2 linked regions of the Sphaerotilus montanus genome follow. The protein of the gene in region 2 binds, or shares a complex with, the protein of the main gene of each other region. Links are inferred from orthologs where the notes say so. Each region holds a gene or a part of one and is shown on either strand. Other genes may lie near its edges.

The links.
Region 1: the proteins of uvrB (region 2) and BDD16_RS15280 are in contact, whole or in part, in a crystal structure (PDB 7EGT), measured with the Thermus thermophilus proteins. The link is inferred for Sphaerotilus montanus from one-to-one orthologs. Residues at the interface, in WP_096411307.1 of Thermus thermophilus: Glu23, Leu25, Arg26, Asp27, Gly28, Glu29, Arg30, Phe31, Arg55, Glu326, Asp327, Phe328, Glu379, Ser382, Gln383, His398, Gly400, Arg401; in WP_096412145.1 of Thermus thermophilus: His654, Arg656, Phe657, Gln666, Asp668, Glu669, Lys680, Arg681, Leu682, Ser683, Lys685, Tyr686, Ala687.

The regions. Positions count from the first base shown.
Region 1 is NZ_JACCFH010000001.1:3,341,270-3,344,271, forward strand. It holds BDD16_RS15280 (UvrD-helicase domain-containing protein), read right to left. Parts: upstream 2,677-3,002; coding sequence 325-2,676; downstream 1-324. Other genes in the region: BDD16_RS15275 (hypothetical protein), read left to right, coding at 66-305; BDD16_RS15285 (discoidin domain-containing protein), read left to right, coding at 2,907-3,002. UniProt on the Escherichia coli protein: A helicase with DNA-dependent ATPase activity. Unwinds DNA duplexes with 3'-5' polarity. Translocates on single-stranded DNA with 3'-5' polarity. Initiates unwinding more efficiently from a nicked substrate than double-stranded DNA.
Region 2 is NZ_JACCFH010000001.1:2,659,831-2,665,962, forward strand. What follows is about bases 1,741-4,708. They hold uvrB (excinuclease ABC subunit UvrB), read left to right. Parts: upstream 1,741-2,149; coding sequence 2,150-4,267; downstream 4,268-4,708. Other genes in these bases: BDD16_RS12090 (amino acid aminotransferase), read right to left, coding at 1,741-2,055; BDD16_RS12100 (low molecular weight protein-tyrosine-phosphatase), read left to right, coding at 4,264-4,708. Outside these bases: more of BDD16_RS12090, read right to left, coding at 859-1,740; more of BDD16_RS12100, read left to right, coding at 4,709-4,755; BDD16_RS12105 (Fe-S cluster assembly transcription factor), read left to right, coding at 4,898-5,431; BDD16_RS12110 (IscS subfamily cysteine desulfurase), read left to right, coding at 5,495-6,132. UniProt on the Escherichia coli protein: The UvrABC repair system catalyzes the recognition and processing of DNA lesions. A damage recognition complex composed of 2 UvrA and 2 UvrB subunits scans DNA for abnormalities.

The DNA.
Region 1 (3,002 bases), 680 kb from region 2 along the record:
TCGGTGACAGCCTGTCCGCCGGACAATGGACGCCTGTTCCACTGCTGCCCCGGGCCACCACTGCCATGACTGTCGACGCGCGCACTGCTGCTTCCACCTCTTCCTTGCCAGGCCGACGTCTGGCCGGTGCCGCCGTGCTGGCGGCCACGTTCGCCCTGGGCGGCTGCGGCGTGATGGCCGTGGCCGGTGCCACCGCCGGGGCCGCGATCTCCATCACGGGGGCGGTCGTCTCCACCGGCGTCAAGGTCACCGGCAAGGTGATCGAGAAGACGATCGATGTGGTGACGCCGTCCAGCGGCGACTGATCTCGCCGCCAGAGGCCGATCAGTCGATCGGCGTCAGCTTGGCGACGCTGAGCGCCAGCCACTTGGTGCCGTGGCGGCCGAAATTGACCTGGGCGCGGGCGTCGGCTCCCTTGCCTTCCAGCGCCAGCACCACGCCCTCGCCGAACTTGTTGTGGAAGACCGCCTGTTTCGGCCGCAGACCATGGCCGGAGGACTCGGCCGCACTGCGCGCCATCGCCGCCGGCACGGGAGATGCCCACGAGGGCGGTGGTGCCGGTGCCGGTGTCCACGCCGGCCGTGACGGCGCGCCGTAGCCGCCACCAAAGCCCGCACCCGACCCGAAGGCCTGCCGCTTCGGCGTGAGCCACTTCAGCGCTTCCTCGGGCAGCTCGTCCAGGAAGCGGCTCTTCACGTTGTAGCGCGTCTGGCCGTGCAGCATGCGCGTCTGGCTGTGGCTGATGTAGAGCCGCTGGCGGGCGCGGGTGATCGCGACGTACATCAGCCGGCGCTCTTCCTCCAGCCCGTCGGCCTCGGTGACCGAGTTCTCGTGCGGGAACAAGCCTTCTTCCAGCCCGGTGATGAAGACCGCGTCGAACTCCAGCCCCTTGGCGGCGTGGACCGTCATCATCTGCACGGCGTCCTGCCCGGCCTGCGCCTGGTTGTCACCGGCTTCCAGCGCGGCGTGGGTCAGGAAGGCGGCCAGCGGTGACAGGATCTCGCCCGTCTCCGCGTCCGGCAGCAGCTCGCTGGCCGTCGGTCCGGTCTGGCCCATCTCGTCCACCGGCAGCGCCACCGCGTCCTTGCCGAAGCCCTCGATCGTGACAAACGCTTCCGCCGCGTTGACGAGTTCCTCCAGGTTCTCGATGCGGTCCTGGCCTTCCTTCTCGGTGCGGTAGAAGTCGATCAGCCCGCTGGCGGCGAGCACCTGCTCGATGATCACGCGCAGCGTCTGGCCCTGGGTGCTGGCGCGCAGGCCGTCGATCAGGCGGTTGAAGGCGGCGACCTTGGCGCCCGCCGTGCCACCCAGGCCGCTGACGCCCTGGTACAGGCTGCGGCCGCTGGCGCGGGCGACCTCCTGCAACTGCTCGACCGAGCGCGTGCCGATGCCGCGGGCGGGGAAGTTGACGACACGCAGGAAGCTGGTGTCGTCGTTCGGGTTCTCGATCAGGCGCAGGTAGGCCAGCGCGTGTTTCACCTCGGCGCGCTCGAAGAAGCGCAGGCCGCCATACACGCGGTAGGGCACGCCCGCATTGAACAGCGCCGATTCGATCACCCGCGACTGCGCATTGCTGCGGTAGAGCAGGGCGCATTCCGAGCGCGCCATGCCACCCCGGTGCAACTGCTGCAGCTCCTCCAGCAGCCACGCCGCTTCCGCGAAATCGCTCGTCGCTTCGTAGATCCGCACCGGCTCGCCCGGCCCGGCCTCGGTGCGCAGGTTCTTGCCCAGCCGCCCGGTGTTGCGCGAGATCAGCGCGTTGGCGGAGTCGAGGATGTTGCCGAAGCTGCGGTAATTGCGTTCCAGCTTGATCAGCCTGGCGACCCGGAACTCGCGCTCGAAGTCGGCCATGTTGCCCACGCGGGCGCCGCGGAAGGCGTAGATGCTCTGGTCGTCATCGCCGACGGCGAACACCGCGCATGGCACATCCCCCTGCGCCGGATCGCCCGCGAACATCTTCAGCCAGGCGTACTGCAGCCGGTTGGTGTCCTGGAACTCGTCGACCAGGATGTGCTGGAAGCGGTGGCGGTAGTGCTGGCGCAGCGCGGCATCGTCGCGCATCAGCTCGTAACTGCGCAGCATCAGCTCGGCGAAGTCGACCACGCCCTCGCGCTGGCACTGGTCCTCGTAGGCCTGGTAGATCTCGGCGAGCTTCTGGCTGTGCGGGTCGTGCACGTCCACGTCCTTCGGGCGCTTGCCTTCTTCCTTGGCGCCGGCGATGAACCAGGCGACCTGCTTCGGGACAAACCGCTCCTCGTCGAGCTTCATGCCCTTGATGACCCGCTTGACCGCGCTGAGCGAGTCGCCGCTGTCGAGGATCTGGAACGACTGCGGCAGGCCGGCCTGTTTCCAGTGCGCGCGCAGGAAGCGGTTGCACAGGCCGTGGAAGGTGCCGATCCACATGCCGCGCACATTGAACGGGAGCATCGCGCCGAGCCGCGTGAGCATCTCCTTGGCGGCCTTGTTCGTGAAGGTCACCGCCATCAGCCCGCCCGGCGAGACCTGGCCGGTCTGCAGCAGCCAGGCGATGCGGGTGGTCAGCACACGGGTCTTGCCCGATCCGGCGCCCGCCAGGATGAGCCCCGGCTCGGGCGGCAGCGTGACCGCGGCGAGCTGTTCGGGGTTGAGGTTGGCGAGCAGGCGGGACGACACCGGCGCGGCGGGGTCGTGGGGCATCGGGGAGTCCGGGGATTCGTGCATCGGGAAATTCTACGTGGCGGGTCTGAATGGCCCGGTCATCGGGCGGCCGATGGCCCGCAACTGCACAAGTCGGGCGGACACGGGCGGTTCCGGTGTGGCGGACACCTGCGAATGCGGGTGCGCACGGCGCCGCCGGCAGGGTGTTCATTTCGTACCATTAAACACAATTAGAAACAAATAGCCGCGCCGCCGCCGGCTCCGCCACCATGAACCTTCCGTGCTCTTCCTGGCGCCTGCCGAGGCGCATGCTGCTGCTGACCGCCACGGCGGCACTGCTGGCGTGCAACAGCGAGGAGCCTGAC
Region 2 (6,132 bases):
ACAGGCTGATACCGCCCAAGAGTTCATATCGACGGCGGTGTTTGGCACCTCGATGTCGGCTCATCTCATCCTGGGGCTGTAGCCGGTCCCAAGGGTATGGCTGTTCGCCATTTAAAGAGGTACGTGAGCTGGGTTTAAAACGTCGTGAGACAGTTTGGTCCCTATCTTCCGTGGGCGCTGCAAGATTGAGAGAGCCTGCTCCTAGTACGAGAGGACCGGAGTGGACGCACCTCTGGTGTACCGGTTGTCACGCCAGTGGCATCGCCGGGTAGCTATGTGCGGAAGAGATAACCGCTGAAAGCATCTAAGCGGGAAACTCGTCTCAAGATGAGTCTTGCCGGGGCCTTGAGCCCCCTGAAGAGTCGTTCAAGACCAGGACGTTGATAGGCTGGGTGTGGAAGCGCAGTAATGCGTTAAGCTAACCAGTACTAATTGCTCGTGAGGCTTGACCCTATAACTTTGACATCAAAGTCAAAGCAGTATTCAGTGAACCGTACTTGACAAGTCTGTGCGTACAACCAGCTTGTACAACGCAATCAATACCAGATTCGACTCTGCGAATTCCTGCTCAGCCTGACCCCTGAGCAGACCCTTTATGCCTGACGACCATAGCAAGTTGGAACCACCCCTTCCCATCCCGAACAGGACCGTGAAACGACTTAGCGCCGATGATAGTGCGCACCGCGCGTGTGAAAGTAGGTCATCGTCAGGCTTCTACACTGCAACCCCCTCTGATCTCAACGGTCAGAGGGGTTTTTGCTTTGGGGGGAACAGATTCCTTCAACAACGTTGTGCAATCGGTTCCACCCATGAAAAAAGCGCCCCGCAGGGCGCTCTTCGATCCGTGATGATCTCGGATCACATCACCTTGACGATCGCATCAGCGACATAGTCGATGTTCTTGGTGTTCAGCGCGGCCACGCAGATGCGGCCCGAGTCCACGCCATACACGCCAAACTCGCCGCGCAGGCGAACCATCTGGTCCTTGTTCAGCCCGGAGTAGCTGAACATGCCCTTCTGGCGCGTGATGAAGCTCAGATCGCCCTTCACGCCAGCGGCGGTCAGCTTGTCGACCAGCAGCACGCGCATCTGCTTGATTCGCACACGCATGCCGGCCAGTTCTTCTTCCCACATGGCGCGCAGCGCCGGGGTGTTGAGCACCGTGGCGACGACTTGTGCGCCGTGCGTCGGCGGGTTGGAGTAGTTCGTGCGGATCGTGATCTTCAGTTGCGACAGCACGCGCGCGCATTCTTCCTTGCTTGCGCAGACCACCGACAGGCCGCCGACACGCTCGCCATACAGCGAGAAGCTCTTCGAGAACGAGGTCGAGACGAAGAAGTCCAGACCCGCGGCGACGAACTTCTGGATCACGGCGCCGTCTTCAGCGATGCCTTCGCCAAAACCTTGGTAGGCCATGTCCAGGAACGCGACCAGATTGCGTTCCTTGATGACCGCGACCACTTCGTCCCACTGGGCATCGGTGATGTCGTAGCCAGTCGGGTTGTGGCAGCAGGCGTGCAGCACCAGCACCGTGCCGGCGTCTGCCGCGCGCAGGGCGTCGATCATGCCGGCGAAATTGATGCCCTTGTTCTCGGCGTCGTAGTACGGGTAGGTGCCGACCGTGAAGCCGGCGTTGGTGAACAGCGCGCGGTGGTTTTCCCAGCTCGGGTCCGAGATCAGGACCGTTGCGTTCGGGTTGACCTTCTTCAGGAAGTCGGCGCCGATCTTCAGGCCGCCCGTTCCGCCGATGGCTTGCACGGTGGCGACGCGGCCGCCCGTGACCACGGCGCTGTCTGCACCGAACACGAGACCTTGCACGGCCTTGTCATAGGCGGCGATGCCGTCGATGGGCAGGTAGCCGCGGGCCTTCGGGGCTTCGAACATCTGGCGTTCGGCTTCGATGACACACTTCAGCAGGGGCAGCTTGCCGTTGTCGTCGTAGTAGACGCCTACGCCCAGGTTGACCTTGGCGGGGTTGGTGTCGGCACCAAACTGTTCGTTCAGACCCAGGATCGGGTCGCGCGGGGCCATTTCGACAGCAGAGAAGAGGGACATGACAGGGGGTCCGGCGGGACGTGTTGTGGAAAGAGCCGCTACCTTCAGGTAGGCTGGGCGGTTGCGCCGATTTTAACGGCGGGTCGGGAGCCGCATGAGCCACATTGACAAGATCGAGACGGACCAGCCAGCGACCGAGGGGCGTTTTGTGTCCTTTCCGGATTCGCCATTCCAGCTTTTTCAGCCGTATCCGCCCGCGGGTGACCAGCCTGCGGCCATTGACCAGCTGGTCGAAGGGATCCAGGACGGTCTGACCTTCCAGACCCTGCTCGGCGTCACCGGCTCGGGCAAGACCTTCACGATGGCCAACGTCATCGCCCGCCTCGGCCGCCCGGCGATCGTCTTCGCGCCGAACAAGACGCTGGCGGCGCAGCTCTACGCCGAGTTCCGCGAGTTCTTTCCGAAGAACGCGGTCGAGTACTTCGTCAGCTACTACGACTACTACCAGCCGGAAGCCTACGTCCCGCAGCGCGACCTGTTCATCGAGAAGGACAGCGCGATCAACGAGCACATCGAGCAGATGCGCCTGTCCGCGACCAAGAGCGTGCTGGAGCGGCGCGACACCATCATCGTCGCCTCGGTCAGCGCCATCTACGGCATCGGCAAGCCCGAGGACTACACGCAGATGCGCTTCATCGTGCGCGTCGGCGACAAGATCGGCCAGCGCGACGTGATCGCGCAACTGATCCGCATGCAGTACACGCGCAACGAGACTGATTTCACCCGCGGCACCTTCCGCGTGCGGGGCGACACGATCGACGTCTTTCCTGCCGAGCACTCGGAACTGGCGGTGCGGCTGGAGCTGTTCGACGACGAGGTGGAGACGCTGCAGCTGTTCGACCCGCTCACGGGCCGGATTCGCCAGAAGGTGCCGCGCTTCACCATCTACCCAGCCAGCCACTACGTGACGCCGCGCGAGCGCGTGCTGGAGGCGATGGAGGGCATCAAGACCGAGTTGCGCGAGCGCCTGGCCGAGTACGTCTCGCAAGGCAAGCTGGTCGAGGCGCAGCGGCTGGAGCAGCGCACCCGGTTCGACCTGGAGATGCTGCAGGAGGTCGGCCACTGCAAGGGCATCGAGAACTACACGCGCCACCTCTCGGGTGCCAAACCAGGCGACCCGCCGCCGACGATGGTGGACTACATGCCGCCGGACGCGGTGATGTTCCTGGACGAGAGCCATGTGCTGATCGGCCAGTTCGGCGGCATGTACAACGGCGACCGGGCGCGCAAGTCCACGCTGGTCGAGTACGGCTTTCGCCTGCCGAGCGCGCTGGACAACCGGCCGCTGAAGTTCGAGGAATTTGAGACCAAGATGCGCCAGGCGGTGTTCGTGTCCGCTACGCCTGCCGCCTACGAGAACACCCACGCCGGCCAGGTGGTCGAGCAACTGGTGCGGCCGACCGGGCTGGTGGACCCGGTGGTCGAGGTGCGGCCGGCCACCACGCAGGTCGATGACGTGTTGCAGGAGATCCGCCTGCGGGTCGAGGTCGGCGAGCGGGTGCTGATCACGACGCTGACCAAGCGCATGGCCGAGCAGCTCACCGACTACCTGGGCGAAAACGGCGTGAAGGTGCGCTACCTGCACTCGGACATCGACACGGTGGAGCGGGTCGAGATCCTGCGCGACCTGCGGCTGGGGACGTTCGACGTGCTGGTGGGCATCAACCTGCTGCGCGAGGGGCTGGACATTCCCGAGGTGTCGCTGGTGGCGATCCTTGATGCGGACAAGGAAGGTTTTCTGCGGTCCGAGCGCAGCCTGATCCAGACCATCGGCCGGGCGGCGCGCAACCTCCATGGCCACGCCATCCTCTACGCCGACCGCATCACCGAGTCGATGCGCAAGGCGATGGACGAGACCGAGCGCCGCCGTACCAAGCAGATCGCGCACAACGCCGCGCACGGCATCGTGCCGCAGAGCATCCGCAAGCATGTCAAGGAGCTGATCGACGGCGTCTACGGCGAGAAGTCGGGCAAGGACAATCTGCAGGAGCTCGCGCAGTTGCACGCCGCGGCGGAGGTGGAAGTGCTGTCCGAGAAAGACCTGGGGCGGCGCATCAAGCTGCTCGAAAAGCAGATGCTCGACCACGCCAAGAACCTCGAATTCGAGAAGGCGGCCCGGCTGCGCGACCAGTTGGCGCTGCTGCGCGAGCAGGCGTTTGGCGCCGCAGGTGGCGACCAGATCGCCGTGCTGCTTCCCAAGGGGGCGCGATGAGTGCCGTCCAGCGGGTGCTGATGGTGTGCACCGCCAACATCTGCCGTTCGCCCACTGCGGAGGCGGTGCTGCGCCACCGGGTCCAGCAGGCGGGGCTGCACGGGCGGATCGTGGTCGATTCGGCCGGCACCCGGGCCTCGCACGAGCTGTCCCATGCACCGGACCCGCGGAGCATCGCGCACGCGGCCCGGCGCGGCTACGATCTGACCGGGTTGCGCTCGCGACCGGTCGTGCTGGCCGATTTCCACCGGTTCGACCTGATCGTGCCCATGGACCGGACGCACCTGGACCATCTGGCCGTTCATGCGCCGGCCGATGCACTTGCCAAGGTGCGCCTGCTGATGTCGTTTGCGCCGCCCGGTGCGGGCGACGTCGTCCCTGATCCGTACTACGGCAGCGCACCCGGCTTTGAACATGTTCTCGATCTGGTGGAACTTGCGTGCGACGGCCTGCTCGAATACCTGTACTCGCCTCAGGGTGCCCGCTGACGCCACAGCTGTGACCGGCGGCGCACCTCGCTATAATCGAGTAAATCACTCGGGAAAGAGGGCGAGGGTCCAACCCGACTTGCTGCCCCGGTTCGCAGCCATCCGTTGCGGTGCCGAACGCGAGTTACAGGAGCTTAAAGCCATGCGATTGACAACCAAAGGTCGGTTCGCGGTCACCGCGATGATTGATCTGGCCTTGCGCGAACACAGCGGCCCCGTGGCCCTGGCAGCGATCAGCGCGCGCCAGCAGATTTCACTGTCCTACCTGGAGCAGCTGTTTGGCAAGCTGCGCCGGCACGAGCTGGTCGAGAGCACCCGTGGGCCGGGTGGCGGCTACTCGCTGGGCCGCAAGGCCGAGGACATCACCGTGGCGGACATCATCGTCGCGGTGGACGAAGCCATCGACGCCACCGGCTGCGGTGGTGGCGAGAACTGCATGGGCGAGGACACGGGGCGCTGCATGACGCACGACCTGTGGGCAAGCCTGAACGCCAAGATGCTGGAGTATCTGAACTCGATCTCGCTGAAGAGCCTGGTCGACGATCAGCTCAACCGCGGCGTGTCGGTGGAGGAGGCCCCCGTCAAGCGGGCCATCTCCAGCCAGCCCGTGGTCAAGCCGATCAAGATCACGGCGCCCAATTCGGTGTTTGCGCTGGGTTCGGCGCTCACCAAGTAATCACCACAGGTTCTGCGGTGCGCCGCTCATGCGAGCAGACGCTGCAGAACGACCAGGTTCAACATGGACATGACCCCGCACTTCCCGATCTACATGGACTACGGCGCGACGACTCCGGTCGATCCGCGCGTGGTGGACGCGATGATTCCCTGGCTGCGCGAGCACTTCGGCAATCCCGCTTCGCGCTCGCACGCCTGGGGCTGGGAAGCGGAAGAGGCGGTCGAGAAGGCGCGGGCGCAGGTGGCCGGTCTGATCAAGGCGGATCCGCGTGAGATCGTCTGGACCTCGGGCGCGACCGAGTCCAACAACCTGGCCCTGAAGGGGGCTGCGCAGTTCTACAAGACGCGCGGCAAGCACATCATCACGGTGAAGACCGAGCACAAGGCCGTGCTCGACACCGTGCGCGAACTGGAGCGCCAGGGCTTCGAGGCGACCTACCTCGACGTGGAGGCCGATGGTCTGCTTGATCTGGACAAGTTCAAGGCCGCCATCCGCCCGGACACGATCCTCGCCTCGGTGATGTTCGTGAACAACGAGATTGGCGTGATCCAGGACATCCCGGCGATCGGCGCGATCTGCCGCGAACACGGCGTGATCTTCCACGTCGATGCCGCGCAGGCCACCGGCAAGGTCGAGATCGACATGGGCGCACTGCCGGTTGATCTGATGAGCCTGGCCTCGCACAAGAGCTACGGACCGAA